One region of the Clostridioides sp. LIBA-7678 genome, then DNA from elsewhere that is predicted to be linked to it. Evidence: riboswitches for the same ligand, from Rfam matches in the RefSeq annotation. Region 1 holds a riboswitch; each other region holds the start of a gene.
What was found. Region 1 has a riboswitch for cyclic di-GMP ahead of ACTG46_RS17465 (Cys-Gln thioester bond-forming surface protein). Riboswitches for the same ligand answer to the same signal wherever they lie in the genome.

Region 1 (8,472 bases):
CTATAATTGTTCCCGCTTCAAATCTACAACAACAAACTGCTGGGTCATTTGCATGGGCTTGAGCTGTTTCTAAAGTTATTGACATAGTATAAAATACCTCCTTACATTATTTTCTTATTTATTATTTTAAATCTCAACTCCTCAACAGGTAACCCCTTAACTGAGAAATTAAGTAAATTAAAACCTACATAATTTTTAATAATTAATATTATTTTTTATCATTTAAAGTCACTTTATATATAAGCAATTCCTATGCCAACTTATTAACAAAAAGTTTTTTTCTATAATAGATTCTGCTTCTATCGCTATTTTTAGCCAAATATTATATAAATATTTATTTAAAATATGTTATTTTTTGTAATTGCAAACATTTTCTCCAACAAAAAAAGTGTCAATTAATCAACACTTTTTTATTTTTTTTAACATACCTACATATATAACATTGCTATGGACATTGATTTTACTAGGTTTAAAGTTAAAGTTTATTATTTTGTCAAAATTTAGTCATGTGTCATATTTTAGACACATCTATTTTATACTGCTCTATCTTATAGTATAACGTTGTTCTTGGTATATTTAATATTTTGGCTGCTTTAGCTTTATTTCCTTTGGACATCTTAAGTGCCTTTGTTATATTTTTTACTTCAATCTTTTGAGTAGCTTTCGTCAAATCTAATGGATACTCTTCTTCTTCAGTACTATTATTTGTGGAATCCATCATATAACTTGGTACATCTTCCACATCTATTTTAGAATTTTGGGATAACACAACAATATTCTCAATTGTATTTTTTAATTCCCTTATATTTCCTTTCCATCTATAGTTTTGAAATATATCTATTACATCTTTACTAATTGTAAGAACAGGTTTGTTGTTTTGTTTACATATCTCCTCTAAAAAGCTATGTACCAATAATCCTATATCCTCTTTTCTCTCTCTAAGTGGTGGAATCTTTATCTCCACAACATTTAATCTATAGTATAAATCTTCTCTAAATTTCTCTGCTTTTACCATTTTACCTAAATCTTTATTAGTAGCTGATATTATTCTAGGATTTATTTTTATTGTAGTATCTCCACCAACTCTTCTTATTTCCTTTTCTTGTAGTACTCTAAGCAACTTAGCCTGCATACTAAGAGGTAAATCAGCAATTTCATCTAAAAATACAGTCCCATCCTTTGCAAGTTCAAATATACCTATTCGACCTTTTTTGCTTGCTCCAGTAAATGCACCTGATTCATATCCAAAAAACTCACTTTCAAACAACTCATTTGGTATGGCACTACAGTTAACAGGTATAAATTGACCTTTTCTCTCACTATAATCATGAATAGCTCTGGCAAATACTTCTTTACCTGTACCACTTTCACCCCAGATAAATATGCTACTATTGGTTCTAGCTACTTGTTTTGCAATCGCTTTCGATTTTTCCAACTTATAACTCTTACCTAAAATTTTATCAAAGCTACCTTTGGATAAGTTTTTAACTTCATTCTTTAAATATTTCAATGTATCATTTACCTTTTCAAGTTCAAGAGCAAGTATCTTGGCTTCTGTAACATCAACTTCTGTACATACAACACCAATAAATTCTTCCTTATAAAATATAGGATTTGCATGGACTAGTGCATACATATTTTCTTTTTTATCTGTAAAATATAAGTCACTCATACCGATTTTACTATTTAATACTTTTTCTGAAATAGTATTTTCCAAAAATTCGTTCATCGGTCGACCGACTATGTCTTCAGATTTTATATCATACCTTTCCTCCATAAACTTATTCCACAATATAACTACACCTTCGTTATTTATAGCACAAATTCCTTCTTTAATTTGTCCTATAATATATTTCAAAGTCAATCCATAGTCTTCCAAATGCATATATAAATAGTCTCTAATATGCTCTTGTTTTAAGACTCCAATAATTTTATTGTCTCTAAGAACAGGGAGAATTCCTATATTTTTCAATATCATTATATCTCTGCACTCATCTAAGGTTAGACCTTCGCTGACATATATTACATCCTTTTTCATTATAAGTTTTACTGGTTGACCGTCATACTTCTTATGCATGTCATAAAGATTATGTATATCTGTCATAGATATAATACCTTTTAATTCACCAGATGAATCTATTACCATTAGAGTTTTTGTGTTACTTTTTATCATTTCTTTTATTGCATCTTCAATTCTTGTGTCTTCGTCTATAGTTGTAAATTTTGTATCCATTACCTCTTCTACTTTTTTTACTTCTGGTATCGAAAACATAAAGTCCCCCCTTTATAGTAGTACATCATCAAAACTTATTTATATATATTTATTCTAGCATATCATAATAACAGTTTATTAAATAATTAATATTAAAATTTCTTAACTGTTTAATATACAAATTTCTAATACAAATTCATGTAATTACTAAAATGAATACTTAAATCTATACAAATGAAATCAAATGAATTATACCTTTAGTATATTATTTTTTCAATACTATTTTCACCTTCAAAGTATTTTTCTATTCACAAAACAATTAACATCTGTTCTCACAAAGGTTATACTTACATAAAAAAATGCCTCAAAATGATTTTAAATCAATTTGAGACAATATATTTTAAAACTTAATAACAAACAGTACTCCATATTAATTTTTTGCTCTTTTTGTTTGATACACTAACCCACAAATTGCTACAATACCAATAAGTATGTATGGCATTATTTGAGTTTCATCACCTGTTTTTGGTGATTTTACAACTATGTCATTTGTTGGTGGTACTGGTGGATTTACTATTGTATCATTTTTTGATGGCACTGATGTATTTTCCACTGCATCACCTGATGGTGGCACTGGTGGATTTATCACTGTATCATCTGATGGTGGTACTGGTGGATTTATTACTGTATCATCTGATGGTGGTATTGGTGGATTTATCACTGTATCATCTGATGGTGGTACTGGTGGATTTATCACTGTATCATCTGATGGTGGTGATGGCTTAGGTTTATGACCATTTGAGTTATCATTACCATTATCTGGTGGCACTGGTGGATTCACATCAGGGTCTCCATCTGTTGGTACACCTATATTGAAATCAACTTCCTCACCATTTTTTTGCTCTATTGTATAACTTAATAAATTTTGCTTACTAGTAGGCAATAAAGATGAATGGTCTTTATCACCAAAATCGAAAACTGTCTTAAAATATTGAATAGCTTTTGGGAAAATATAATCATAAGATAAAGCAGATATATTAGCTTTTACATCTGGCTTATTAACACTCTTAAGTTTAAACTTTTCTTGTGTTGAAATTTCTACTTCACCTGTACCTATTATATTTCCATTTTCATCATAAGCAGTTACTCCATCTGGTAACTTTAATTTAACTACACCACTATAACCTACTAAAGCTATAGCTTCTGTTTCATAAGTACCATCTTGATTCTTATCAAATTTGATATCAGTCAAACCATTACTCAAACTAGGTTTTCCTGTATCATTTGGCTTTAATTCTTCACGCCCTGCATTTAATAATGCCTCTAAGTAAGCTTTTGAATTTATTGCTGCTTCCTTACCTTTTAGATACTCAGCTTTTTCTTCTTCAGTCTTTGCACTCTCTATAAACATATCATAAAGCTTTATATTAGCTTGATATTGTTTAAGTCTTTCCTGCTCATTCATTTGCCCAAGCATAATCCAAATTGCATCTTGAGTAGTAGCATGAGTTATACCTTCATATTCTTCTCCACCTAAATTAAACTGTTGCTTATATCCAAATCCATCAAACTCGGAACCCGCATATAGTATAGATTTAATTGCATCTTCGTTTTGATTTTCTTGACCATTAAAATCTTCTGCTGGTAAGTATGGACTCTTATTATGACTAGTTGGAGATTTTAGATGATTATTATAACAAAATGCAGTTTGTTCTCCGTCCTCACCTTCTATTATATATTTCCCATCTTTATAGCCTGCACCTATAAGACCTTCTATTATATAATCAAAAGTTAAAGTTTTTGTAATATCATCAAATCTTACATCAAAATAAGGTCTATTTGAACCATCTGTTTCTTTTAATAAACATGTATCTTCTACTTTTGAATTTTTATTATACCATAATCCAATATTTGCATCTTTTGAAGTAAGTACCTCACTAATTTCTGACTGTACATCTGTTTTTACATCATTTTCATCTTCCCAGAAATTATATACAATCTTATTTATTTGAGATACAGTAAGATTAAGAATATCTTCAATATTCTGCTTCAAACTCATTTCTTCTACTTCTAATTCTTCCTCTTCTTCTGATGGTATAATTCCACCTAATGGTTTCTCTCCATCTGGTATCTCTTCACCTGATGGCTTCTCTCCATCTGGTGTTTCTCCTTCTGATGGCTTCTCTCCGTCTGGTGTTTCCCCTACTGATGGTTTCTCTCCATCTGGTGTTTCTCCTCCTGATGGCTTCTCTCCGTCTGGTGTTTCCCCTACTGATGGTTTCTCTCCATCTGGTGTTTCTCCTCCTGATGGCTTCTCTCCGTCTGGTGCTTCTCCTCCTGATGGTTTCTCTCCATCTGGTGTTTCTCCTCCTGATGGTTTCTCTCCATCTGGTGTTTCCCCTCCTGATGGTGTTTCTCCGTCTGGTGTTTCTCCTCCTGATGGCTTCTCTCCATCAAGTATTGTATCTTTTCCACTTACTTCGTCAGCATAAGATATTATTGGTGCAAATGCAGTAAATGCCATACTAAAAGCAATTACTAAACTAATTATACTTGATTTTTTAATTTTTATTTTCAAGATTTTCCTCCTATTTATATTTATAGCAGGTTGCACTACTAACTCCATATATCTTTTAAGTGCCCAAATTTAAGATATACTTCACAGTTTCTATAAATAGGTTTTTAGTAATTTTTATTTTTGTAATATTTTTTATTTTTTAAGTGCACTCTTTACGAACATTCTAAAATTATTAGTAAGAGACAAAAACTTATTCTTACATTAAAAAAGATACTGTAGAGTATCTTGAGATAATACAAAAATCTTTACTCTATTGGATAATTGACTCAATTCAATTTTTATATGTCAATATGACCACATATCTGAGTTTGTTTTTGTCTAATATAATTTTAATAGCTATTGCCATCATTATATATTAAATATTATATTTTGTCTATTTCTTCTATATTATTTATATTATTCGTTAATGTTATCGACATATCACAACAAAAAAACATCCCCGAAAACAATTTTACAATTTTTTCCAAGGATGTTTTATTATATATTTTTATATTATATTATTTTATTTTTAATCTTACGTCACCTTTTATTCTTCTTATTAATGGGTGATTAACTGTTCTCATTACATGGTCAGTAATATGATATACACCTAATTTTAATTTTGGTGCAGAACCCATTACTGTGTTACTACAGTCAGTACAGTTTCCTATTAATATAACTTCTGCTCCAGCTTTCTTAAATTCTATACATTTTTGAGCTTGTCCTGGACAGTGTCCTGGATTTTCACATTTTAATGCACCTTTAATTTCTTGAGCTTGTTTACATTTTTGAACTGATACTATATCAGTAACTCCCATTTTAGCTGCTATGTCTCTCATTCTTTCTTCATTAGGTCCACATGCACAGACTAAAAGACCCATTTTTCTCTTTTCATTAACAAATGGCATAGTAACTATTATACCACCACTAGTTTTAGTTATTGGAGTATCTAAAGTAGTAGCTTTACCAGTGAAAGGTCCTCCTAAGATTATCTCACCGTATTCACCTTTTATTCCACCAGCTCTTTCAATTAATTCTCCAACAGTAGTTCCAATTGGCACATCTTCAAATACTATAGATTCTTTTCCACTGTTTAATTGACCAACTACAGTTACATTTTTAGATATAACTGGTCTTTTTTGCTCAACAGCTTCTACTATTCTAGTTAATGTTTCTACATTTATTACTACTGCATTAGCTTCTGAAGGTAATTGAGTTGGCTCAAGTAATTTACCTAGAACATCTCTTACTATCGCTCTCTCTTCTCCCATTGGGTACATGTCAACTAGTTCTGCAACTTCTATATTATCTCCTGGCTTTATTACTTTTTTAAATGCTGCTATTGCTTCTGGATGCTTGCTTTTTATTGCTAGCATACCTTTTCCAGCATTAGTAACTTCCATAGCATATTTTATACCTTGGTAAACTATTTCTGGTCTTTCTTCTATTTCTTTTATGTTATGAGCTAATAAAGGTTCACATTCAGCAGCATTTGCTAATATTGTTCCACCTTTTAAATCTATGTTTAATTTTATATGAGTAGGGAATCCTGCTCCACCCATACCTACAACTCCAGCTTCTTTAATTAAGTCAAGTATACCTTCTCCTTTTAATGGTTCAAAAGTATCATCTTGTACTTCATCAGCTTCGATTACTATAGCTTGGTCATTTATTTCACTTATTTTTCCACTAACACTGGCATAAATATTTGCCCCTAATCCAGCTGGTTCTGCGATTAGAGTTCCTTTTTTTACTACATCTCCAACACTTACTACTGGCTTATCTGGACCACCAACGTGTTGTTTTAATAAAATAGAATATAGTTTGTTCAACTAGTACGCCCCCTTAAGTATATTAATTTTTTTTATAAGCTGTTCAAATAATGTTAATGTTATTTTTCTATTACAAGGTCTTAACATATTGTTTATTTCTATAGAACATATCGCTTATTAACAAAGCAATTTCTATGCCAACTTTTAAACAAACTTATACCCTTTGAAAATACTGTCTTACAGCATCCATAACTTCTTTCAAATATTTAAACTCATTTTATAAAAGTCAATTATTAGACACTTTTTCAACCAATTTAATCTATAATTATTGATATTGCATACATGCATAAAAAGTGTCAAGAAATAGACACCGTCTTTTTATCGACACTTTTCTAACATATACTATATAATTTACCACAACTTTACTTAAAATATACATTTACTACTTGTTAATTCTTAAGTTTCTGCACTCCATTAGAATCAATTATGTAATTATCTTTATATAATAAGTCTGATATTTTTACTAAACTGTATCCATCTTTTTTAAGCTTACTTATTATAGTGTCCAAATAGTTATCTACATCATTTATATTAGCATGAAATAAAACTATTGAGCCAGGTTGAGATTCTTTTATTACTTTTTCAATTACATGGTTTGGACCAAGCTCTTTCCAGTCTATAGAATCCACATCCCACTTAATTACTTTATAACCTAAATCACTGCAAATGTCCATAGCTTTGTTGTTTACATCTCCAAAAGGTGGTCTAAACAAATTTGTTTTTTTCCCTGTTATATTAAATATCTTTCCTGATGTAGTTTCTATTTCTTTTGTTATGTCTTCTTTTGATATTTCTTTCAAATTCGCATGGGTATTTGAATGATTGCCAATTTCATGTCCCTTTTCATCTATAGCCTTCACAATATCTTGATTATCATCTACCCAGCTACCAACTAGAAAAAAAGTAGCTTTTATATTATGTTTATCTAAAATCTTTAAAATTTCATCCATATTATTAGTTCCCCAAGCAACATCAAAACTTAAAGCTACTTTTTTCTCATTTGTATCAACTTTATATATAGGCATTTTTGAGTTATCAGACTTAGAACACATATACTTTATTCCATAAACAAGAGCAAATATTAATACTAATAATAATGAAAAAAATAAAACACTATATATCAAAGCTTTAGTTCTTTTGACTTCTCTTTTCATACTATTCCCCCTTTTAAATAATTTCTTCTATATTTAAAATTTATTTTTTTTTAGCTCAAAAAAGTACTGTAATATTTAATTTATAAGACAATAAGTAAAAAAACAAAATCTATATCGTTCTAGTTAAACGCTCTAAAATACCCGTTTATTTAATTTTTTAATATTTTTTACATTTTTACCTTTATTTTTCTGTATATATTATTTTTATTTTGGAGAAATTAGTATTAACATCACATAAATAAAAGTGTTGTTAGACATCATAAACTAATTATTTGAGGAGGAAATTTACTATGTCAAATTCAAACAGAACAGTAGTGCCAGAAGCAAAAGCTGCTTTAAACCAAATGAAATTAGAAATAGCTAACGAAATAGGTTTATCTAACTATGAAAACATAGACAAAGGAAACTTAACAGCTAGAGAAAATGGATATGTTGGTGGATACATGACTAAGAAATTAGTTGAAATGGCTGAAAGACAAATGGCTGGAAAATAGATAGTAAATTTTGACACCTGGGTATCAACAGGGCTGCTAATTAGCAGCCCTGTTTCTCTGTATTTATTTGTAAAATTAATTTTATATGATTTGTTAAAGATTAATAATACTATATAAATTGTTCTTTTAATTTTGTATGAATTAGTTTAATATATTATATATAGAAATAGTTTGACGGAGGATGATATTTATGTTTGAAAACTCGTCTGAAGAATTAGCGTAT
Region 2 (8,472 bases), 720 kb from region 1:
CCTTCTGATAATAGATTCATCTTATTATCAATAACTTGAACATTTTTCTCTGGTATATTTGTAACACTTCCTGATACAAGTGCCATAACAGATTTTATTTGATTTTTTTCTAAAGTTGTTCCTGGCTTTAACATTAAGTAAACTGCTGCACTTCCTGGAACTGCTTCTTTCTCAAACACTGATGACTCTCCAAATGTTATATGTACTCTAGTATCTTCCACTTGTGGAAAACTCTTGATTGTTTTTTCTATCTCACCTTGTATGATTCGTTGCTTCTTAATTTGAAACTCCTCATCAGTAAGTCCTATAGACGAACTATCATCCATTAATGCAAATCCTTTAGAACCACCTGTAAGACTTGGAGCTAGCTCCAGCCTCAACTTATCGACTTCTGTTCTAGGAACATAAATTGTACTTCCCTTTACCTTAGTATCTATCTTTCTAGACTCTAATTCTGCTGATATATCTGCAGCATCTTGAACATCTAGTTCTGAAAATAAGACTGCATACTTATTTTTACTTGCAGATATTGCTGTAAATACTAGCGCTAAACATATAGCAACAATCCCTATACCTAATGCTATCTTAGTTCCTTTTTTTAAAGAACCTATTTTTGTCCTAGATTTAGCAACTTGCTCCTTAATCTTATTTTTAAAACTGGCTATCATTGATTATTACTCCTGTTCAAAAGGCTAAATTTGTACTTTATTCATTTCTTGATATGCATCATGAATCTTGTTTCTAACTTCTATCAGATATTGCATAGATAGTTGTGCTTCTTGACCTTTTAACATAACTTCATGCATAGAAACATCTTCGCCTTTTATAAATTTTTCTTTCATATTATCCGCTGTCACTTGTTGAAAATTAACTTTGTCTATAGTATCTATTATTACATCTTCGAAATTCTTTTTTTCTTCTTTATTAAGGTTTAATGGTTTTGTTTCTCCAATCAAATTATCTAACTTTGCACCTTGCATTAAATTGTTAATTTGTGTAATTGGCATAATTTATCCCTACTTTCCTATTTCCAAAGCTTTCGATATCATAGATTTCTGAGCATTCAGTGTGTCTATGTTAGAATCATATGCTCGTGAAGCTGTTATTAAATCCGTCATTTCAACCAATATATTTACGTTTGGATATTCTACATATCCATTTGGTTTTGCATCTGGATGAGATGGGTCATATACTTCTTTAAGAGGTGATTTGTCATCTTCAACAGATGTGACTTTTACTCCTAACATACCTAATTTATTATCATAGTTTTCTTCAAAGGAAACAATTTTTCTCCTATATGCTTCTCCATTTGGACCTCTTGTAGCATTTATATTAGCTACATTTGATGATATGATATCCATTTTCAAACTTTCTGCTGTTAATCCACTAGCAGATATCTCCATTCCACTGAACACACTCATCTTCTAGTTACCTCCCAGTTATTATTGATTTAGTCATTGCAATTTTGCCATTTGCAAAACCTATTAAAGCATTATATTGCAACGTTGTCATTGCTTGCTTTACTTTTTCTTCTTCTATATCTACATTATTGCCATCTACCCTTAGACCTTTGGAATTGTCTATTTTTTCTTCTATTTTTGGCATGGCATCATTTAATGTTTCTTCAAAAGTTACATAATGTTTTTTGTAACCTTCAGTATTTATATTTGCTATATTATTTGCTATTGTTTGACTTCTTAGATTAGTTGCATCTAGTCCCATTTTTATAATGTCATATGTATTCATACTCACCCCTCCTCAAAATATATTTATTTGCTATATTTAATGATTAAAAAAATGAAGTTGCTATATTACAAAAAATGACTTCTTTGTTCATTTAAATCTATTACAATTCTATTACATTAATATAATAACGAATTATTTTAGTAAGAAATCTAATTTAAATTCAATTAAATCCAATAAAAATAAAAAAAAATTTTAATATGTATTTAATTTCCCCTTCATAAAGTTGCCTTTTTTTGTAAAATAGCAACTTTTTTAGATAAATTTCCTTTATTTTATATTATAATTGGTAAAATATGTTATTATGTGTATTTTCTACTATAATAAAGTAATTTTTCCACAATAAAATGACCGCCAAAAAAGCAGTCATTTCGACTAATCCTAAGTATACAAATATACTTAGGACTCTTTTTGGCAACTGGCTAGCATAGTTCGCATATACAAACCTTAGCCCCTATAGCTTTGCGTCACTAGATTTCTCTAGTTTTGCCTATTTAGTTTTACTTTAAGTATACAATAAATGATAAAATTTTTAAACATTTTTCGTATATTTTTTCATTAGAATTAAATCTGTTAAAATTATTTCAACCTACTTAATTAATATAAACTATATTTATTCATAAAAATAAGATTTTTAAAATCTCTCTTTTTAATTATACTCCAATTTAATGGTACATCCTAAATATAGGTAATAAACTCATATTTTATTTTATATTTTTTCTAGTCAAGAATCTTCTAAATCCATTGTTTTCTTTTCATCACTACATACTCCTTAAACTTTAATATATCTATTTATCCTAAGTTATATATCTTCTACATTTAGTTCTTTAATTAATACTCTAATTATCTCATATAGCTTAATATGCAGTTTATCTATTGCTCCTTTCTATAAACAAATATATTTTTATATTCAAATTCATCTAATTGCATCAATTTATCAAATATCAAATAGAGTAAATTACCTACTACACTTATAGTTCTTTTCAATCCAAATCTAATTCAGATATTAACTCTTCTAAATTTATAATTGACATTTTCTCATTAGTTTTTGTTATATTATTCATGTATATTTTTACACAAAAAAGTAAATCCTGTCTCCCAGAATTCACCTTTCTATATGTACAAATTATTATTTATTTTGATATATCTAATTATCGTTACTTAATAAGCGAAATAAAATTATTTATTTGATTTACACATAATCTATATATATCTGAACAATGATATTTCTGATACCACTCACTTGTAAATTTCAATGCTTCATCAATACTTAAGGTTGGCTTCCATCCTAATTCAAAGATAGCCTTACTCACATCAAGATTTAACATTTTTGTTTCATGAAAACTATTATTTTCTAGGCATCTCCAAGATCCCGTTCCATAATACTTTATTAACTTTTCAACAATATATTTTACATCAACAATAGAATCTATTTTGGGTCCAAAATTCCATGCATCACTATACTTAGTTGGATTTAGCTTCATTTTTTGACCTAATAATAAGTATCCATATAGTGGCTCTAGTACATATTGCCATGGTCTAATTGAATTAGGAGATCTTAGTATAATATCACTCTGACTTTCTAATGCTCTTATACAGTCTGGTATAATTCTTTTTTCTGACCAATCGCCTCCTCCTATTACATTTCCAGATCTTACTGAAGAGATAGCTTTGCCATGCTTATGATACATTTTAGGACTCATATATGATTCTCTCCATGAATTAATTGCGATCTCACACGCTGCTTTTGATGAACTATAAGGATCATATCCGCCTAAAGAATCTGTTTCTTTATACCCCCAAACTTGTTCTTTATTACTATAACATTTGTCTGTTGTTATAAATATTGCAACTAAATGTCTGTTGCTATTTTTTATGCACTCAAGCATATTTAATGTTCCCATTAAATTTATCTCATATGTAAGAATAGGATTCAAATACGATTCTTCAATTAAAGGCTGAGCTGCCATATGAAAGACATAATCTGGCTTATATTTATTAAATACTGCCTCCAAATTGCTATAATCTCTTATATCTCCTCTTATATCTATAATTTTTTTTGATACTTCTGCTAAGATAAAGTTATCTTTTTTCGTTTTTGGATTTAATGAATATCCTACAACATTTGCTCCAAGCTCTTTTAGCCAAATCGAAAGCCAGGAGCCTTTAAATCCTGTAGCTCCAGTTATTAAAACGGTTTTACCATTATATATATTATCAAAGTCAAAGTACATCACCAAATCCTCCAAAAGGCCTTGTTATTTTTCCAAAGCATATTAAGATTATTCATATCTCTTTCGTTATCCATACATGCCCACAATCCTTTATGTTTATAAACTGATATTTCTTTATTTTTAGCTAAGTCTTCAAATAATCCATATTCTAAATCGCAAGCATCATCTTCTGTAAGAAATTCTAATAATTTTTTATTAAATACCATAAAACCTCCATTTATCAGACCTTTTGATGTTTGTGATTTTTCTTCAAATGATTTCAATACATTTCCATCAGCTACTAATTCTCCAAATCTAGCTGGAGGTCTTACCCCTGATATAGTCAACATCTTTCCCATATTAACATGAAAATTTATAAGCTCCTTTACATTTATATTTGCTAAACCATCTCCATATGTCAATAAATTTATATCATCCTCTAAATATTTTTCAACCTTTTTAAGTCTTGCTCCTTTTTCTGAGTTTATACCAGTATCAATTAATGTTACTTTCCAATTATTTTCATCATTATTATTAAGAAATTCAATATTTCCACTACCAATCTCAATAGAAAAGTCATTATTTCTAAAATCATAGTGTAAAAAATAATCTTTTATAACATCTGCCTTATAACCTAGACATATGATAAAATCATTTATACCATAATGTGAATAAATTTTCATTATGTGCCATAATATCGGTTTTCCACCAATCTCTACCATAGGTTTAGGCACAACATTTGTTATATCTCCCAGTCTACTCCCATATCCTCCTGCCAAAATTATTGCTTTCATATTAAACTCCTTATTCTAATCTACCATTTGTGTATTCAAGAAAAGTTGGCCATTTCTTATCTTTATCTGATAAAATAGGATCTTTCGTATTCCAAGCTACATTTACAGAATCCCATCTTATACCTTTCTCATATTCTGGGGCATACATAGAAGACAATTTGTAAACAACCATTGTATCTTCTTCTAAAACTTCATATCCATGAGCAAATCCAGCAGGGATATATGCCATATTTCTCTTTTTTGAATCTATATAAAAACATACAAATTGCCCATATGTTTTTGACTCTTTTCGAATATCAATAGCAACATCTAATATGCTCCCTTTTACGCAGTAAATTAATTTACTTTGTTCAAATGGTTCATTTTGAAAATGTAAACCTCTTATTACTCCTTTATTAGATGTTACAAATAAATCTTCCTTAAATTCTTCTAATATTCCTAAACTTTCAAAAGATTTTCTATGATATGGTTTAATTGTTATTCCTCTATTATCTTCAAACATACTTGGTAAAATTTCTATACAATTTTCTATATTTGTTTTTTTTATTTTATACATATCTAGCCTCTCTTCATATTAGAATTTTTTTCAATATCCATCATAAGACTTATTCCTTCATACAAATCTATTGTAGATACATTTTTTAATATATTTTCTTCACTTGTATATACTTTCATCATCTCTCTATCTTTATAAGGTAACTTTCCCAATTCAATATTTAATTTTTTTCCAATAACAGATTGAAATATCTCTATGACTTCCTTTAATTTATATATTTTTTTAGGCAGTACTAAAAATTGTTTGTATTCTTTTGGTTTTAGTTTTTGTATAATTTCAATTGCAATTAAATACGCTTTTATTACATCATCAATATAAACTAATCCTAACTCTTGCTCTCCACCTGACATTTCTAATTTTTCATCACTTATAGCAATTTTTTTTAATAAATTAATAACCTTAGGTCTTAAATCATAGGGACCATAGGTATCTATCAATTTCAAAGTTATCATTCTCATATTTGATACGTCAATATAATATTTTGAAATTGATTCAAAGGCCTCTTTAGTAGCTGCATATAAGTTAACAGGATTATAATTACAATTATTATAATTTTGCCAATGTGTACCTGTATTTATAAAATAACCAACTTTTGCATTGATAGAAGCTTCTATTAATTGTGTTGGAAATAATACATTGCTATTTATCAAATCTATAAGTTGGCTTGAAGTATGACTTCCTAAATACAAAGAAGCTAAATTTACAACAATATCAGGTTCAATGCTTTTTAATATGTTGTTCAATTCTATCGTATCTCCATTAAATACATGTATACTTATATTTTTTTCTATTTCTGATATTGAATCCAATTTAGAACTTTTTCTAACAAGAATATGAACATCATAATTCAACATATAAAGTTTTTTTACTAAAAATGATCCTATATATCCAGTTGCTCCTGTTAATAAGATTTTGTTTTTACACATATAAAATTATATCCTTTTTTTATTTTTTTGGTATATTAATCTAATTCATCCTCTAATTTCGAAACACAATACATACAATTGATGAGACATAATCTATGTAAATGGAATATCTAAAGGAATAATTTCACTCTTTCTAGACTATAATCTAGTTCAATTTTTGCTATCGTAATTAAATTGTTTTCTCTATTTCTATGAATTTACCTCAACTACTAAATATGGTAAATAAAATTACTTATAAATTCATTAAAATAATTTAAATATATATCATTTGGATAATATTTAATAAATTGTCTTATAGAACTTTTATTTTTTTCTTTTAAAATATACATTTCCTCTTCTATATCTTTTTTTATATAATCATTTAAATTTCCATCCATATGAAATAGTCTTTTCTTATCTCCTAAGCATGATAAAAACCACTCATATGGATATTTGCCAAAAATATCATTAAAACTATATTTTCTTTTAGAATTTTTCATAACTTCATCATATACACAATTTAATTTATTTACTGTATTACCTACACTAAATTCATTTTGAACATATCTTTTGGCATTTTCTCCAATCCTTTTTCTTTCGCTAGGATTTTCAAAAAGATATTTTACAGAATTTTTATACTCCTCTAAATTATTTACTAATATGCCAGTCTCCATATTTTTTATTAGATATTTTTCAACACATTGATTTAATGAGATTACAGGTAAACCCATATACATTGCTTCTAATAATACATTTTCTGTAGTTCCAAAATGATTTTTGTTTAATAAGTATGAAAATATATTAAATTTAGACATTTCTTCTGCAACATTATCAGTATAATTTTTAAATTCAATTTTTTTATATACTTTTAATTTAGATATGTTTTTCCTAATTTCACTAACATACTCACTATCACCAATCATTATAAATTTGGAAACATCAACATCTATACTATTATAATAATTAGCAAATTGCGGATTTAATTTACTATAATTTAAAGTTCCTATATATCCAATATTAAATCCTTCATGTTTCCTTTTCTCTATCTTATTAAAATCATCAAATCCACCAGAACTGTTTATAACTGTGGTATTATTTCTTGCATATTTTTTTTCAGTCTCAGACCATTGAGGATTTTCATAAGAATACTCAGATGAAAATATAAATTTATCAGGTATTTTTATAAATTCAAAAGGTATATTAGGATAATTACAACCTGATATATGACTCCAAATTACTAACCGTGTATCAATATTAGGAAAATTATTTAAAAAACCTGCAAATTTAGGATGATGCCACCATTCTAATTGGACTATATCAGATTTTTTTATTTCATTTGATATTATAGATAATCTATCTGAAACAATTACTTCAATACCATTTTCAATACATATATTAAAAAAACTTTTTTTTTGTGGCTCTTCTAATAAAAGTATTTTATGTTTATAGATATTTTCTTTAGTGTTAGTAGCATAGTATTTACAAATATTTGATAAAACTTTTCCAACACCACCACCTAAATGCGTTGTTATATGCAAAATATTATACATTTAAATTCTCCAGTTTAAACTTATGTGATGTTCTTTCCAAATTTAAAAGTATTTCTTCAGAATAGTCATCTATATTATCTGCCATTCCATATTTTAATTGACCACAGTTTTTACATATGGGATAATTATCAATATTTCCCTTTAAGTGAGCTTTTCTAATATTAAAAACTTCTTCACTATTCCAAATTTGGAAAAAAGAATGTTTATTTACATTGCCTAATATATTTGAATGTTTCCAATCTAAAAAACAAGAACTAACACTACCATCAGAATTTATTGTTAAAGAATAAAATATATATGGACAGATATGGATGTTATCTATTTTATTACCATATATCCCATATTCAAATTCTCCTTTAGAAGTGTCTATTTCTAAATCTGGCCATATTGGTGCAACATTATCAATTGATATTTCATCACAAATATCTCCAAATATATCGTAAAATTTTTTTTCATTTAATCCTGATATATTAGTATCTGTTGTTTTTATATGTATTCTACAATTTCCTTTATTTTTATATAAATTTTTTATATTTTTTACATACTCTTCAAAATCTATCTTTATTCCAGATGTTTCATAATATTGTTTTTCATTAATACCTTGTACAGATATGATAATAGCATCTAATCCTGAGTCTATTAGTTCTTTATTTTTCCCAATACCTAATAATGAACCATTTGTTGTAAAATCTACTTTTTCACATACATCAT
Region 3 (8,472 bases), 420 kb from region 1:
TTATGGGTAAATATAATAATGGATGGTCCTCCAGCTCTTGCATTAGGATTAGAACCTGTTAGAGATTATGTGTTGAAAAGAAAACCAATAAATAGACACTCTGGAATAATAGCTAGGTCTATGTCTATAAATATTATTATAAATGCTATCCTTATAATTACAATTGTATTTACACAATCAGCTTTTAATATATTGGGAGCCACACCAGATGAACAAGGTACTGTTATATTTTCTTTATTTGCATTCAGTGCCCTTTTTAATGCATTGAATTGTAGGGAGTTTGGCTTTAATAGTACAATACCTAATTTCTTTAAGAATAAGTTGGCATTACAAATAATAGTCGTTACAGGTATAATCCAGATAATATTTACACAAGTATTCCAGAGTTTCTTTAACTCTGTTTCTTTAGATTTTAATATGTGGATAAAAATAATACTATTTGCATCAACTATTTTAATATCGAATGAATTTGTAAAACTAGTCCTTAGAACGCTAAAAAATAGCAGAACTAGAAATCTTAGTATCAAAAGTTAATTTTATAAGACCGCAAAGTAGAATATATCATGACTTTGCGGTTTTGTGTTTTATACAAGTATCTTTCTTTAATGTTTCTTTATATTACAATTCAATTATAGATGGTGTATGACATACAAAAGGTAAAAAATCGTGAATGACTTGATTTGTTTTAATTTTCATATAACTAGTAGTAGTCCCATCACTACATCCATACCATTCTTCATTGACAACATCCTTATCAAAAACAATTTGTATAATATTATCATTGTCAAGTATAGCACTGAAAATAGTAGCTGCGCCAATTTTAGTACCTAACATCTTTTCCATCAATTCAGCAGGAGCAAAAGAAACTCTAGATACTCCTAATGCATTGCTAAAATTAGCTGACTTAAAGGGTTTATCACCTGGCATAATAAATAGATAAAAAGCTGTTTTTTGTCTATTGCAAAGAAATAGAGTCTTTACCATCTTCATATCTAATTTTTTATCAATCTGAACACAATCCTCCATTGTAATTGCTTCGTCTGTGTCAACACGTTCAAATTCAATATTCAAATTTTGTAATATTTTATATACCTCTTTTTGTAATGGAGTATCAAATTTAATAGGTGCTTCTGTATAAATATCACTTACAAAAAACATGATTTCTTTCATTCCTTTCCGTTTAAAATCCTATGTGCATAGTGTATCATAAGGTTATAAATTATAAAAGCGAATGTTTATCATATAAAATATGATAAAATCAGATGGATGTGAGATATACATAGTATAGATATGAATATTCAAAAATATATGACATTTGTTAAGACTTCCAACACTTCCAGAGTTTGAGACTATTTTTTTAGAACAAGATAAATTATCAGAATAAAATATAAAAACAATTAGTTGAAAAAATACTTATAAAAAGATACTTATTCAGAATTTTAAATTAAAATATATTATAAATAAAAATCATATTATAAATAATACTTGGGAAAAATAATACCATAATTCTAAATAGTATGTACAAAGCTTGATATAAATGTATTAACTTGTTTATAAATACAAATTTAGATTAATGTTACTATTAATATGGTGTATAGTGATAAACAAATTAAACATAATAAATAAAAAGAATGTAAGTAATAAGTTTTTATTTTAATATAATAAGCTTTATTATTTATAATCATGTTGAAGGAGAAATATTATGAAAAATTTGTTTATAATATTATCTATAGTTATAATTATGTCCATCAGTAATTTTTCATATGCTTTTTATGATACAAATTTAGAATATGAAAAAAATAATTCAAAAATAAGTGAAAATACAAGTAAGTATTATGAAGGTAAAATTGAACATATATTTGTACATCCATTAATCGTATATCCAGAAATGGCATTTGATGGTGATTATGAATCTAAAACATTTTCTAAATGGTTTGTTACTACAAAAGAATTTAAAAAAATATTGAATAACTTATATCAAAGGAACTTTATACTTGTATCATACAAAGATGTATATGAGGAAAAAGAAGTTGGTGGTAAGAAGTTAACAGTAAGAAAAAAATTATTGTTACCAGAAGGAAAAAGACCAATTATTATATCTATAGATGATATAAATTATAATCAATATATGTTAGGTAATGGAATAACAGAAAAAATTGTCCTAGATAGAAATAATGAGTTAGCTGGATATATTAAAAAACCAAATGGTAAATATCTTATTAGTACAGAAACAGAAATGGTTCCTTTAATTGAAGATTTTGTAAAACTACATCCTGATTTTTCTCATAATAATGCAAAGGGAGTTTTAGCAGTAACTGGATTTGAAGGTATTTTGGGTTATAGAATTCAAAGAGATTATCCAAATAGAAATGAAGAATTAAAACAATGTAAGAGAGTAGTCTATAAGCTAAAAGAAAATGGATGGGAATTTGCTAGCCATAGTTATGGACACCCAAATCTCAAAAAAATTTCTCTAGAAAAGCTTAGAGATGATACTATTAAATGGGAAAGAGAAGTTCAATCAGTCGTTGGAAAAACAAAAATATATATACCTCCATATGGTGAGTTTCCTAATGAGTCATCTAAAGGGTTGGAGTATCTTCAGTCAAAAGGATTTACGATTTTTGCAGGTGTAGGTCCAATATCATATGAAAAAATTTATAAGGATAAAAATTTAGTTATTACTGATAGAAGAAACATAGATGGTATTACTCTACTAAATAAGAAAGAAAAATTTTTAGATTTATACAATGCAGATAAGGTTATAGATTATAATGCTAGAAAGGTTAATAAATAAGTATGAAGGTAGAAAGAAAGTTTACTAGAAATCCAATAAATAGTATTTAAACAGATATGGTAGAAAGGAATAAATTTATGAAATCGAAAAAATGGATTAGTATGATTTTATCTATAGCAGTAATAAGTGCTCTTTTTGTAGGTTGTACAAGTAATTCTAATTCTAGTGTAGTTTCAAATGAAAAAATAACATATGAGATAAAGTCAACAAAAAATAATGACAACGAAATTGAATCTAATAAATTTAGTTTGGGAACATCAGAAATGGTTGTAAGGGGGAAGACCATACCTTTTAAGATAGAAGGTATAATATCAGCTCCTAAAGATATAAAAGAAAAAGCACCTATAGTGTTAATTTTTCATGGGCAACATGGAGATGGAGAAAATGATTTTGAAAATGGATTTAAATATCTTACTGAAGATTTAGCTAAAAATGGTATTATAGGGGTGTCTATTGATACTTCAGTAAACTATACTTTTCAGTATGGAGAACCTGTAGAAAATGAGAGAATAACATATCTGACTCAAGCTTATATAAAAGCTTTTCAAGATGCATATGATGGCAGTAAAAATGGATTTGGAATATATCTTAAAGACAAAGTTGATTTAGATAATATTGGTCTTATAGGTCATTCTGTAGCTGGTTCTGGGGTATTAAAAATAGCACAAGACCAAATACAAAAAGGATTTAAAGGGATAAAAGGAATTATATCACTTACACCAGCCTATAATAGTCCAATAGAAAAGTTTCCAGATGTACCAACAGCAATAATAGTATCAGAATATGATGGAGATGTTATCCATAGTGGGGATGATGTTTTTTATGATATATCATTGGATAAAAATAGAAAAAGTCCACTAGGACTAACTTATTTAGTAGGTGGAAATCACAATGCATATAACTCAGTTTTAGGAGAAAAAGAATTTTCTCCACCACGAGATACAGATGGCACTTATCCTGAAAAATTAGGGAAAGAAGAACATAGAGAGTTCTTTTCTAATTATGCAGTTGACTATATGAAATCTATTTTTGATTTTGATGATAGTGAATCTCCTATTTTTAGTAAAAATGGATTGCCATCTAAAATGTATGGGTATCAGACATTAAATAAAGTTAAATATAGCGGTTCTTTAGAATTATTCAACAAAAAGTCATTTGAAAATATAGACTCAAGTAATGTTGATACAAAAGAGTTAGTTGAGTCAGAACGATTAGATAAAGATACTGCAAACCTTTTTAGTAATATAAGCTCAAGTGAAAATTTAGATTTATTGCAAGTTGATTGGAAATCTAAAGATGGAAAAATAGAATTGCCCTTAAATAATAAAAATTTAAAAGATTATTCTGCATTAAAATTTAGATGGGCGTTAAATTCTCCTAGTGAGTTAAATAGTAAAGATAAAATAGTTTCATTTAAACTTAGCTTAGTCGATTCTAAAGGAAAAGAAAGTAGTGTAACTTTGGATAATGATAAAGTGTCTGCTATGAAGTATTTTGAGGGTAAAGCTGTGAGAGACGAATATGTAGAAGGTAAATTTATGGAGTTTTGGTCAAGGTATACTCCAATAAGTGATACAATAATACCTATTGATAAGTTTAAAAATATAGATTTATCTAATATAAAGGGTGTTAAAATTGAATTTGAAAATCCAGAAACAGGTTCGATTATGTTAAATAAAATAGTTGGTATAAAATAGTAATACAAGTCCTAGATGAAATTATAAAATATCTAGGACTAGTTTTATTAGAATCCAATAATTTAAGCTAAGAATACATTGCATTTATAATAAATGTATAAAATTAGTAATATCTTATTGATATATGAACTTTTAAGAATTTTATAGACGAATTATGTTATCATAAATAAAGATATAAATTCTAAAATTTGTCAGTAAAACAGAAGACAAGGAGGTAAATTTTATGTTTTCAAAAATCCTGGTCAAAACATTTATCAAAGATAGTAAAAACGTTCAAAATAAAGATGTTAGAAATAAGTATGGGTATGTAGCTGGAGTAGTAGGTATATTATCTAATTTACTTTTATTTGTAGTAAAAGTGTCTATAGGTATGCTTACATCAAGTATAGCTATAATGGCTGATGCATTTAACAATCTTTCTGATATGGCATCCTCAGCGATAACTATGATAGGTTTTAAATTAGCAAGTAAGCCAGCTGATAAAGAGCATCCTTTTGGACATGGAAGAATAGAATATTTATCGGCGTTAATTGTGGCGTTCATGGTAATGTTGGTAGGACTTCAATTTATAAAGTCATCTGTGGAAAGGATAGTAAATCCAGTACCTATAAAATTTGAAGTAATACCACTTATACTTTTAATTGCATCTATAATGATTAAAATTTGGTTAAGTAAATTTAATAAATTTATGGGAAATAAAATTGACTCCTCAGCCTTAAAAGCAGTTTCACTTGATGCTTTAGGAGATGTATTTACATCGAGTTGCGTAGTTATATCATTTGTCATAGCTAGATTTACTAGTTTACCTATAGATGGATATGTTGGTATTGTAGTATCACTAGTAATACTTTATGCTGGATTTTCTCTTGTAAAAGATACTATAAATCCTCTTCTAGGAGAAGCACCAGATGAAGAAATGGTAAAATCTATTATAGAATCATTATTATCTTATGAACATATTATAGGTACACATGATTTAATAATTCATAACTATGGAGTTGGACGATGTATAGCATCTATACATGCAGAAATTCCATCAAATATAGATATAATGGAGATTCATGAAATTATAGATAATGCTGAGAGAGAAATATCTGAAAAATTAGATATGTATTTAGTAATTCATATGGACCCTATATGTCTCGAAGATGAAGAAGTTATGTCAGCAAAAAAAGAACTTGAAGAAATACTTAAGAAAAATAGTCTTGTAAAATCTATGCATGATTTCAGAATAGTTGGAAAGGGAAGTAAGAAAAATTTAGTGTTTGATATAGTAGTTAATCCTTCTGAATTCTCTAAGAATATGTCAGAGGAAGAATTAAAAGAAGATATAACTAAATTGGTTAAGGAGATGAATCCTGAATATAATTGTGTAATTGTTGTAGATAAGGATTTTATTTAATGATTAATTAAAATTATTGTAAGGAAAAAAATGTAAAATATATAGACAGGAAGATGTTGGCATAATATAATATAGATATGTAATTGTATCTAGTATGAATATAACAATTTTAATTGTTTTTTATAAAATATTATAGAGATGTTGATGTATGTTCTATCATTGGGCACCTTATGGACATACTGAGTCAGTGGTGCAACCGGCTATGGATATAAATTTATTTATTTTCATGGCTTTTTTTATATAATTTTTTGCTTAGAATTAATTTTAATGGGATATAAATAGAAGTTTATAAATTATAGATAGCGTAGAGGGGAGAAATCTATATGGGGAAGAAGAATAAAAAGGCATTATTAATAAGTTTAATTATGATTTTAAGTATGGTAGTATCTACAATCTATCCAACCTTATCTTATGCTTCAGAATTAGGAGATAACAGTCAGATTCAAAATAATTCAACTAGTTCATCAAGTGGAGAAGAGAAGCCATCAGATAACAAAAAACCAGAGCAGACTCCAGAAGGAGAGAAGCCATCAGACAACAAAAAACCAGAGCAGACTCCAGAAGAGGAGAAGCCATCAGACAACAAAAAACCAGAGCAGACTCCAGAAGAGGAGAAGCCATCAGACAACAAAAAACCAGAGCAGATTCCAGAAGAGGAGAAGCCATCAGACAACAAAAAACCAGAACAGACTCCAGAAGGAGAGAAGCCATCAGATAACAAAAAACCAGAGCAGACTCCAGAAGAGGAAAAGCCACTAGATAATAAAAATATAGAGCAGACTCCAAAAGAAGAAAAGCTGCTAGAAGATGAGAATTTGCTGAAAACGTTAGAAGAAGAACTTAATGAAGAGAATGAAGATTATGGATTTATTATAAAAATTAATAATAGTACAATAGAAACTGAATCAATGAAAAAGATATCATTTAATTTAACTTATACTCCAACATCAAAGGGAATACAAGCAGGTGATTCAATAACTTTCAAGGTGCCAGATGTATTTAATAAAGTTAATTTAGATTATACAAGTGAATGTTTCGACAAAACAGAAAGTAATGGAGAATATACACTTACATTTAGAGAACTTCCTAATGGTCAAAGTGTAATGCAAGGAAAAATAGGTCTAGAAGCATACGTTAAAAGGGTTGATGAAGAGACAAATACAAAAATTCATATTGAGACTACTGGAAAAATAGAAAGTGGAAGTGGAGATGTGGATGTAGAAATAAAGCCTGGAGATAAGGGCGAGGAAGAAGAGTCTAAAGGAACACTTAAGAAACTTGTTGAAGGAAAAAAATCAACTACAGTATTTATGCCAGTTAAAAATAAAGATATAAATTATAGCATACTAGTAAATGAGAAACAGGAAGAATTGAAAGATATTACTTTGTATGATGAGCTTCCTGAAGGATTGACACTAGTAAATGATTCTGTAAGTGTAGTAACAAGTGATGGGAAAGAAGTAAGTGATTTTAATATTGAACAAAGTGCAAATTCTATATCAGTTAATTTTGGAAATATAGATAAAGCATATACTGTTAAATACAAAGCTAGAATTAGTGATGAAAATGCAAAACATGATAATAAATATAAAAATGTAGCTAGGATAGAATCTGATGGTAAGAAGGTACAAGAAGATGATGCTACTGTAAGTATCTTTGATAGAGGTAGCGATTATCTTTTGACTAAAGGGCATTCAGGAGTAACAAATATTACTCAAGTTGGCCAAGTAATAAACTATCAGATTTCAGTAAATGATGATAAGTCGCCAATAAGTAATGTTGTTATAACAGATAATATACCAGAGGGTATGAGATTAACTACAGCAGGAGAAGCTGGACATGATTTTAGAGTAGTAGAAATTCCAATGAATGGTAACTGGACTCCTTGGAGTAAAGAAAAAATCGCAAACAATATTTCATATAAAATAGAAGAGAAAAGAAATGAAAGCGGTCAAGTAGATAAAGTTATAACTGGATTTACGATTAATCTTAGTAAAGAAGAAGTAGAATCAAAGTTTTATATAGCTTATACATTAAAGGTTATTAGTATTGAAGATAGTTATACAAATAGAGCTGTTCTTGATGCAAATAACAGTCAAGTTGATAAAAGCGATGAGATAAGTTTTAAGAAAAACTCTGGATTAATAAGTGCAAAAAAAGAAGTTGATAAAAAAGTTTTAAATAACAATGATAGTCAAATTGTTAAATACAAAATAAATATGTCAACTTATGGAGTTTATGATGCAGGGCAAGTAAATCTTTTAGATGAAGTAAACCCAGCTCTAAAAATATCTAATATAAAATATTCTGATAACCTTGAGTTTAAAAAAGAAGCTGGAGATGGAGAAAATACTGTAAGATTAGTAAATAAATATGAATTTAAGCAGATAAAAGAAGGCGAACCTGTACAAAGTTGGGTTACATTCGATGCAGATTTTACAGATGTAAAAGTTGGAGAGACTATACAAAATGTAGCTCAGATTAATGGCTCAAGTCCTCCTGGAGTAGAAACTACTAAGCAAGGTTATGCTTTTGAAGCTAAAAAAGTAGATTCTTTAGATAAAAAGGCACTTTCA
Region 4 (8,472 bases), 1.6 Mb from region 1:
TTTATTAAATTTTGTCGTTGAAATAATAATATTATTTTTTCTAAAAAATGTCAATATGTTTTTATAAATTTCAAAATATATTTTTCCTAAAAAATAGTAAAATAAGATTATGTATTTCTTTTTATATCCAAAATCCTGTGAATAATTCCTTTGATAATCTGTTTTTTTTGCTCTAATTCTTTCTCTGTTAATTCAGTTAGTGAGTCTTGATGTAATATTGCAAATGATGAATAAAGAACAGCATTTGCAAGCTCTAAATCCGTTTCAATTGCACAACTCCCAATCTCACCTTTATCACGCATATAGTTTATATATTTTGCTATATGAGGAACTAAACTTTTTAAAGTTAATTGATTGAGTGCAATTTGCATACTCCAATGAAATTTACCTAATTTAAATGTCTTATACTTTAAAAGAGTTTTTTGTAATAACTCAAATACCACATCAATTTTAAGATTATTTGGTATACAATCATCATACAAAACATCAGAAAAACTTTTTTCATACTGAGCTAGAAATAATTTTATAACTTCATTGAATATTTCATCTTTTGATTTAAAATAGTGATAAAACATACCAACTTCACCACCAACACTATCTAAAATCATTCTTATAGAAGTATTTTCATACCCATATTCTAAAAACAAATTAAGTGCATTCCCAATAAGTTCATCTCGTTTACCACCATTTAATATTCGTTTTCGTGCCATTTTTGTATCTCCTTTTAAACAGAATATCATTCTGCTTAAATTATATCATGCTATAAAATAAACATCAATAATTAGCAAAACGCTATTCTTTAAATTACTATCTAATGAAGAACAAAATCATAACAATATAATTCCAACTAAACTATAAAATAGTTATTCATAAAAAAACTTAAAATAAGATGAAAAGCAATATTGTATATAATACAATAAAATCATATAATACAACTATGTAATTTTTATTCTTGTATTTAATAAAATTTCTTCTTCTTTCTTCTAATAAATATTATCCCAATTAAAGCTATAACAATAAATACAACTATTACTGAAAGTATCAATTTTGAAAGAATATTATATCTTCCTATGCTTTGACTTTTATGTTTATCTAAATTTCTATGTCCATAATTTTTAGTTCTTATAGTTCTTTTCTTCAAATTAACTCTACTTTTTCTAGATTTACTACGTTTATGCTTACTTTTAGATTTAATAGTTTTAAATCTAGTATTATTAGATTTATAATTTTCTTGTGCTGAAGAAATGTATACACTAGAATCAATAATAGCTTCAGCCTCAACTTGCAATGGATTTATAGTGCTAATTATAAGCAAAAAAGATATAGCTATTCCAATCAATGTTTTCTTTTTTTTCATATTTTCCCCCTCATAAAAATCTTATATCTAGTTTATTATAATATATATAAAACTAAAAATTACAAAATTTTTCAAATTTCTTATATCTTTTCTTATCTTTAATATTATTTTTATCCTATCAACTTTCTTTTTTATTAAAATTTTCTAAATCAATATCAATTTATGGCACCTAAAATACAAATCATAAGTTAAATCTATTTTCAATTAAATCTTCGATTTACAATTAAAATGACCTAGTTAATTTATTATATTTAATATTATAATAAGTTTTTTTACAAAAGAAAAAGAATCCTATGAATAGGATTCTTTTTCTGAAATTTATTAGTATATTTAAAGCTTACTAGTATCCAATTATGATAAACTTAAACATTCTTCTATATATTGACTATATACATATCCAGAATATTTTTTTCCATTTCTATCAATATTAACCCTTGCCCATTTGCCAACACTATAACATACTTCAACTTTAAAACCATCAGGAATTGTAGTTATAATTCTAGAGTCTAATGTTCTATCATTTCTAAGTTCTAGACTTAAGCCATTCGTTCTTATATTTCCTACATAATTCTTTTTTCTATTTTTTACTATACCATTACTATTGCTTTTAGCATTACTTAATTTTTCTAAATATTTATAAAGTAACCAACCTTTGTCATAATTACTTTCAACCTCTGCCCATATTCCATCGACACATTTTAACTTAACAATTTTACCTTCTGGTATACTTTTCAACTTCATACTATTTATGTCTGGTCTTTCTCTTAAATTTAATTTAATTTTAGTCTTAAAATTGATGCTAGATTCGCCAAAACTTTTCAACATTAATTCAGATATCATCTTAAGCCCTCCTCTTGCCAAATATTAAGTTATTAAAAATATATAACTTTAAAAAATACTTTCAACAAAAAGAATTATTATCTTTTTGGCAACTGGCTGACATGACCTTTATTATATAAAGATTTTAGTCCCTATAGCTTTGCGTCATTAGATTTATCTAATATTGCCTATATCTGAATAATAACATAATTTAAACAATTTAAAAATAATATTACATCAAATTTTATATTAATTAAATATAAATTAAATTTTTAATTAATAATAACCAAAAAATATCTTTATATTTATTAATTTAATTATTCTTCTTCATAATTCATCTAAAAAATAGTAATTTATATATGATATCACTACTTTTAACAAATCTTTTTCAATAAATATTAATATATAAAAATAATCGATAATTTTTTACATCCTTAATTAATATAAAAAATTAATGATTAATAAAAACCTAAAAATAATTTGTATTAATTATTCTCTTTTTAAAATTTTTACTACTCTATCTATGCTAAATCCTCTCTACGCACTTTATCATAAGATGTATATATTTTACTTTTTAAATGACTTGACAAACTAATGATATTATAATATTATCATTATAGACCGACGGTCAGTTTGATATTTATGTTTATATAGCTACTAAAAAAATTCTAAAATATTTAATACAAAATTTTTAAGAAATGAGGATTATTTATGCTAAAAAGAATATTATTAAAAGATTTAACACGAAATAAAGTAGTAACAATTACTCTATTTATTTTTATTTTACTTGCATCAATGCTAGTATCTAGTTCAATAAATATCATTATAGAGCTAACTAATTCAATGACTTCCTTGTTTCAAAAATCTCATACACCACATTATGTCCAAATGTATTCTGGGAAATTACAACAAAAAGAAATTGATAAGTTCTCATCTAAAACTCCATATATAAAAAAACAGCAAACTTCTGAACTTCTAAATATAAATGGAGCTAATATTTTTCTAGGAAATAAAGTAGAAAATCAAGCTAATAGTGTACTAGAAAATAGTTTTACAAAACAAAACGATAAATTTGATTTTTTATTAGATATGGACAATCAAATAATGCAAATAAAAGATGGAGAAATAGGTGTCCCTGTATATTATATGAAACAATCCAATTTGAAAATTGGAGATACTATAAAAATTATTAATGGTAATTTCTTTATGGAATTTACAATAAAAGATTTTATACGTGACTCACAAATGAACCCTTCACTTGTTACTTCAAAGCGTTTTTTAATCAGTGACAATGATTGGAACACGTTAAAATCTAATATAGGAGAAAGCGAATATTTAATTGAATTTATATTAGATGATATAAATAAAATTAGTGAGTTTGAAACGTTATATCAATCAACTAAGCTCCCTCAAACAGGTACATCAGTGACTTATTCTATTTACAAATTACTAAATTCTTTGTCTGATGGGATTGTAATTACTATTATCATCTTAATTAGTATTCTTCTTATTACAATTTCTATTTTATGTTTACGATTTACTTTAATTACAACGATTGAAGAAGATTATCGAGAAATTGGTGTTATGAAGGCCATTGGTATTAAAAATGGTAACATCCAAAACTTATATTTAATAAAATACTTGTTAATTGCATCTTTTGCAAGTTTTCTTGGTTACATACTCTCATTATTTATAGGCCCTCTTTTTACAAAAAATATTTACATTTATATGGGAGCCATAGACAAAACCATTTTTAGTATTCTCGTTCCATTTATAGGTTCAGTTCTTGTATTTTTAAGTGTTGTATTCTTTTGTAAAGTTATACTTAAAAAATTCAAAAAAATATCAGTAATTAATGCATTAAGAGGTAACCGTTCTACTAACTCTGTAAAATATGGATTCAGTTTTCAAATACACAAAAATAAAATAACAAATACTAACATACTTTTAGGATTAAACGAAGTGTTTAAAAAAATTACAGTCTATGGATTGCTTTGTTTTGTATATACGATTTGTATTTTTATTATGACTGTACCAACTAATTTTTTAAATACTATTAAATCACCTGAATTTATCACTTATATGGGTGCTGGCAAGAGTGATATTCGTATTGATTTGCCTCAAACAAAACAAACTAAGCATCTTTTTAATTCTATACTAGAAAAAATTAATGTTGACAATGATGTTAAAAAGTATGAATCCTTTACAACAAGTTCATATAAAATAAGAAATAAAGATGGCAAGATAGAAAATATTAAAATAGAAAATGGAAACTTTAAAACTTTCCCACTGACATATGTAAAAGGTTCTGCACCAATGAAAGAAAATGAAATTGCATTGTCTGTCATAAATGCAAATGAACTAGAAAAAAGCATTGGAGATAATTTATCAATTTTCTTAAAAGATAAAGAGTTGATTTTAACTGTTAGTGGAATATATCAAGACATTACCTATGGTGGTAAGACTGCAAAAGCTATGCTACCATCTAGTGAAGATAATATACTATGGCATATTGTAAATTTGAATTTAAAGCCTGGTGTCAATGTAGCAGATAAATTAAAGCAGTACAGCATAAATTATTACCCTGCTAAGATTACTGCTATGAATAATTATACAAGTCAAACATTAGGTTCTGTTATCAGCCAATTAAGACTTGTTATAAAATTAGCTGTTGTTATATCTATTGCAATTTCTTCACTAATTACTGCGATGTTCTTTAAAATGCTCATTGCTAAGGATACGCCACAAACAGCAATTATGTTTAGCTTAGGATTTTCTACTAAAGATATACGCATTCAATACATTACTAGAGCTTTATTGATACTTATGATTGGAACTGTTTTAGGAGTCATTATGGCAAATACACTTGGACAAAAAATATCTGGATTACTACTTTCTGGTATCTCAAATCTCCAGTTTGTAATAAATCCATTAATTGTATATGTGCTTTATCCATCAGTTTTAATTCTCACAGTATTAACTACAATTATAGTAATTAGTAGAGCAATTAATAAAATAAAAATTATGTCTATTATAGAATAAGGGGTATGTTATGAATAATATTATAGAAGCTAAAAAAATTATTAAAGAGTATACTATTGGTAAAGGAAATGTACAACAAGTTTTGAAAGGAATAGATTTGTCAATTCAACATGGTGAATTTATATCTATTATGGGTTCTTCTGGCTCTGGTAAATCAACACTACTACATAACATAAGTGGAATGGATAAATTAACTTCTGGTACAGTCAAATTTTCGGGTGAAATGATTTCTAATCTGTCAGAAGAAGCATTATCAAAACTTCGATTAAAAAATATGGGATTTATATTTCAACAAAGTAATTTACTTAAAAATTTAAATATATTTGATAACATAATTATTTCTGCTTACTTAAGTAAAGAAAAAAATCGTCAAATAATCAATGAACAAGCAACAAAACTTATGGAAAAAATGAACATTCTAGAAATAAAAGATAAAGATATTACTCAAGTCTCTGGAGGTCAACTTCAAAGAGCTTCTATATGTCGTGCTTTAATTAATAATCCGAAAATTTTATTTGGAGATGAGCCCACAGGTGCACTTAACTCCAAGTTAACAAATGAAATAATGGATATTCTTATAGATATTAATCAATTAGGTACAGCTATTATGCTTGTAACTCATGATGTAAAAGTAGCAATAAAAACAGAACGAGTACTATTTATGTCTGATGGTATGATTGTTGGGGAAATTAAATTAGGTAAATTTAATAATAATGATTCAAAATACCGAGAAAATAAACTGATGAGTTGGCTATCAGAGTTAGGTTTTTAATTTTACTAAACTATTCACTTTATGTACTTTAAAGCTAATGACTTATTCAATGTTTGATGCTAAAATATAATTAATAAAATTTAATTATAGGTGATTGCATTATGAATATTACTAAAGGCATAACTTTACTCTTAACATTATCAATTGTAATATCAGTAGTAGGATGTTCCCCAAAAGAAAGTGCTAGTGAAGTAGCAAAACAATATATTGATAGAGTGAACTCTGGTGACTATGAAACAGCATATAGTTTATTAAGTAAAGATAGCAAGAAAAAAATTAGTATAGAAAATCTTGAAGAATTTCAAGATATTTTAATTGAAACAAAAAGAATAATTAACTATAAAATAGGTAAAGAAAAAACTATAAAAACATATAACTATGGTGGAAAAGAGTATAAAAATGTTGTTAAATTAGAAGAAACTTTTAATATAAAAAATCTTCTTTATAAAAAAGATGAATCTTTAAAGGTAAATAGATATTTTGTAGTTGAAAATAATAAGTATAAACTCTTGTTATATGAAGATTTTAAAAAAGAATTTGGAATTAATAGTATGGATTTTGCTCAACTTAAACTTGATGATCATGGGCTGAAAATCTTTAAAGAAGTCGAAGTCATACTAAAAAAAGCTATTACTATTAATCCTACTGATTCAGACCTTTATTATGCACAAGCTTGTAATTATATGCGTTTCGATGGATATCCTGATTATCCAGATGCAACATACAATGCTTTGAATTCAATTAATAAATCTTTAAAGTATCTAGATAAAAAGGACGCTGACTATAAAAAAAATGCAAGCAATGTATATAACTTAAAAGGTGTTATACTCATGTTTCATAAAAAATTTGATGAAGCTCAACAATATTTAAATAAAGCGTTATACTTTAATAAAGATAATAAAGATCCTAAACTCAATCTCGATACACTAAAAAATAAACTACAATAAGTATTTAATTTTTAGTTATATGCTATATAAAGTATTTCTATATATTGTTTACGGTTAAAGCATAATTTCTTTAAAATTAATTACAATTTTAAACTACAAAGACTTATTGCTATATAAATATTAATCTATAACAATAAGTTTTTTATTTAAATAGAAAATGAAATTGCTAAAACTTAGTTATAGAAATTCAAACTAAAAATCTTAATAAATTTTCAATTATATTATTTAATAAGATATTAACTAAATTCACACATCTAAATCTAAACACTGTTTATTAAATGCTCTATGTTATGTATATAAAAGCATTTAAATACATTATCTCTATAATAAATTAAACATTAGAATACCTCAAATAATAAAAAAGAAGGTATAAAGAGCTACCCTCAAGCTCAATATACCTTATAAATGTCTAAACTTCATTTTTTACTAATTTTTCTATATCTTTGATAATATGTTCTTTAGATTTTTTTCCAGCTATAGCATCAAAAATTGCAACAGCCTTTTTCTCTCCAAATTTTTCTGCTACATCATTAAAATCTAGAAATCTAACACTTTCTTTTTGTTTACCAAACATATAACACCTCTCATACACTTTTATATACTTATTATAACTTCTATATATTTATTTTTCACCAATAAACGTTAGACAAATTAGTTCCTTTATTTTTTCAGTCTGATTCTATTTTCAAAATTCCTAACAAAAACAGTTTATTCTACTCTATAAATAAAAATAGACAATTTAATTTGTAGTAAATTTGATAATAAAATACAATGAACAAAATTTTATTTATTGTACTTTCAAAAACTTTTTATTAAAACTTATATGACTTATAAAAAATATATTACTATATGAAACATAAATATGTAAATATAATTATCCCAATATTCAATTTATTTAAAACAATAAAAAGTATAGTATATTTAATAGCAACACTATACAATTCTCAATATAATCTGTAATAAAAAAATACTCTAAATTTTAAAATCATTTTTAACTTTTTGTATACAATTATAAAAAATCAATAAAAATATATAATTATAAGAATAAAATTTAGCACAATTTTAAACAACTAAATGCTACTAATATAAATAAATTATTGATACTAAAATTATACATTAAACTCTTCTAGAACCTTTATTGCGAATCTTGCGTTTGGATATGTAATAGACCCACCACCAATTACACCTATTTTTATTGCTTCTATAATTTCATCATTACTCGCACCAGAATTAATACAACCCTCAATATGATAACAAATACATTCATCACATCTACTCAAAATAGAAATAGCTAATCCCATTAATTCTTTATTTTTTTTGCTTATAGCTCCTTCTGAATAAGCCTTATCATCAAGACTTCCAAATACTCTGAAAAATTCATCTGTATCACTTAATTTTTTATTGTAAAACTTTCTATATTCCTTCATTTCTTTAGTATTCATGTTCTACCTCCTATATTTATAAATAATTTTTTATAATAGTAACACACTATACTTATACTTTCAACATTAAATGCAAATTTTTAAATCATATTC

Region 2: linked by a shared signal. The riboswitch ahead of flgB (flagellar basal body rod protein FlgB) and the one ahead of ACTG46_RS17465 (Cys-Gln thioester bond-forming surface protein) in region 1 are both predicted to bind cyclic di-GMP.
Region 3: linked by a shared signal. The riboswitch ahead of ACTG46_RS15630 (SrtB-anchored collagen-binding adhesin) and the one ahead of ACTG46_RS17465 (Cys-Gln thioester bond-forming surface protein) in region 1 are both predicted to bind cyclic di-GMP.
Region 4: linked by a shared signal. The riboswitch ahead of ACTG46_RS10545 (SH3 domain-containing protein) and the one ahead of ACTG46_RS17465 (Cys-Gln thioester bond-forming surface protein) in region 1 are both predicted to bind cyclic di-GMP.

The regions. Positions count from the first base shown of each region.
Region 1 covers NZ_CP196987.1:3,772,596-3,781,067, forward strand. Annotated here, with positions in the region: gene prdA (D-proline reductase (dithiol) proprotein PrdA) at 1-85, opposite strand, end outside; gene prdR (sigma-54 dependent transcriptional regulator PrdR) at 512-2,272, opposite strand; gene ACTG46_RS17465 (Cys-Gln thioester bond-forming surface protein) at 2,643-4,790, opposite strand; cyclic di-GMP riboswitch class II at 4,806-4,891, opposite strand; gene prdC (proline reductase-associated electron transfer protein PrdC) at 5,288-6,601, opposite strand; gene ACTG46_RS17475 (polysaccharide deacetylase family protein) at 6,991-7,755, opposite strand; gene ACTG46_RS17480 (alpha/beta-type small acid-soluble spore protein) at 8,046-8,249, shown strand; gene ACTG46_RS17485 (DUF4364 family protein) at 8,440-8,472, shown strand, end outside.
Region 2 covers NZ_CP196987.1:297,725-306,196, reverse strand. Annotated here, with positions in the region: gene fliF (flagellar basal-body MS-ring/collar protein FliF) at 1-668, opposite strand, end outside; gene fliE (flagellar hook-basal body complex protein FliE) at 693-1,007, opposite strand; gene flgC (flagellar basal body rod protein FlgC) at 1,017-1,421, opposite strand; gene flgB (flagellar basal body rod protein FlgB) at 1,429-1,746, opposite strand; cyclic di-GMP riboswitch class I at 2,154-2,244, opposite strand; gene rfbG (CDP-glucose 4,6-dehydratase) at 2,901-3,977, opposite strand; gene rfbF (glucose-1-phosphate cytidylyltransferase) at 3,977-4,750, opposite strand; gene rfbC (dTDP-4-dehydrorhamnose 3,5-epimerase) at 4,761-5,306, opposite strand; gene ACTG46_RS01735 (SDR family oxidoreductase) at 5,309-6,232, opposite strand; gene ACTG46_RS01730 (glycosyltransferase) at 6,442-7,761, opposite strand; gene ACTG46_RS01725 (radical SAM/SPASM domain-containing protein) at 7,754-8,472, opposite strand, start outside.
Region 3 covers NZ_CP196987.1:3,350,354-3,358,825, reverse strand. Annotated here, with positions in the region: gene ACTG46_RS15655 (calcium-translocating P-type ATPase, PMCA-type) at 1-534, shown strand, start outside; gene ACTG46_RS15650 (prolyl-tRNA synthetase associated domain-containing protein) at 619-1,170, opposite strand; gene ACTG46_RS15645 (polysaccharide deacetylase family protein) at 1,703-2,797, shown strand; gene ACTG46_RS15640 (alpha/beta hydrolase family protein) at 2,875-4,494, shown strand; gene ACTG46_RS15635 (cation diffusion facilitator family transporter) at 4,718-5,896, shown strand; cyclic di-GMP riboswitch class II at 6,022-6,107, shown strand; gene ACTG46_RS15630 (SrtB-anchored collagen-binding adhesin) at 6,220-8,472, shown strand, end outside.
Region 4 covers NZ_CP196987.1:2,182,328-2,190,799, forward strand. Annotated here, with positions in the region: gene ACTG46_RS10535 (TetR/AcrR family transcriptional regulator) at 108-710, opposite strand; gene ACTG46_RS10540 (hypothetical protein) at 959-1,357, opposite strand; gene ACTG46_RS10545 (SH3 domain-containing protein) at 1,709-2,197, opposite strand; cyclic di-GMP riboswitch class I at 2,282-2,375, opposite strand; gene ACTG46_RS10550 (ABC transporter permease) at 2,888-5,218, shown strand; gene ACTG46_RS10555 (ABC transporter ATP-binding protein) at 5,229-5,990, shown strand; gene ACTG46_RS10560 (NTF2-like N-terminal transpeptidase domain-containing protein) at 6,092-6,937, shown strand; gene ACTG46_RS10565 (hypothetical protein) at 7,347-7,511, opposite strand; gene ACTG46_RS10570 (carboxymuconolactone decarboxylase family protein) at 8,047-8,379, opposite strand.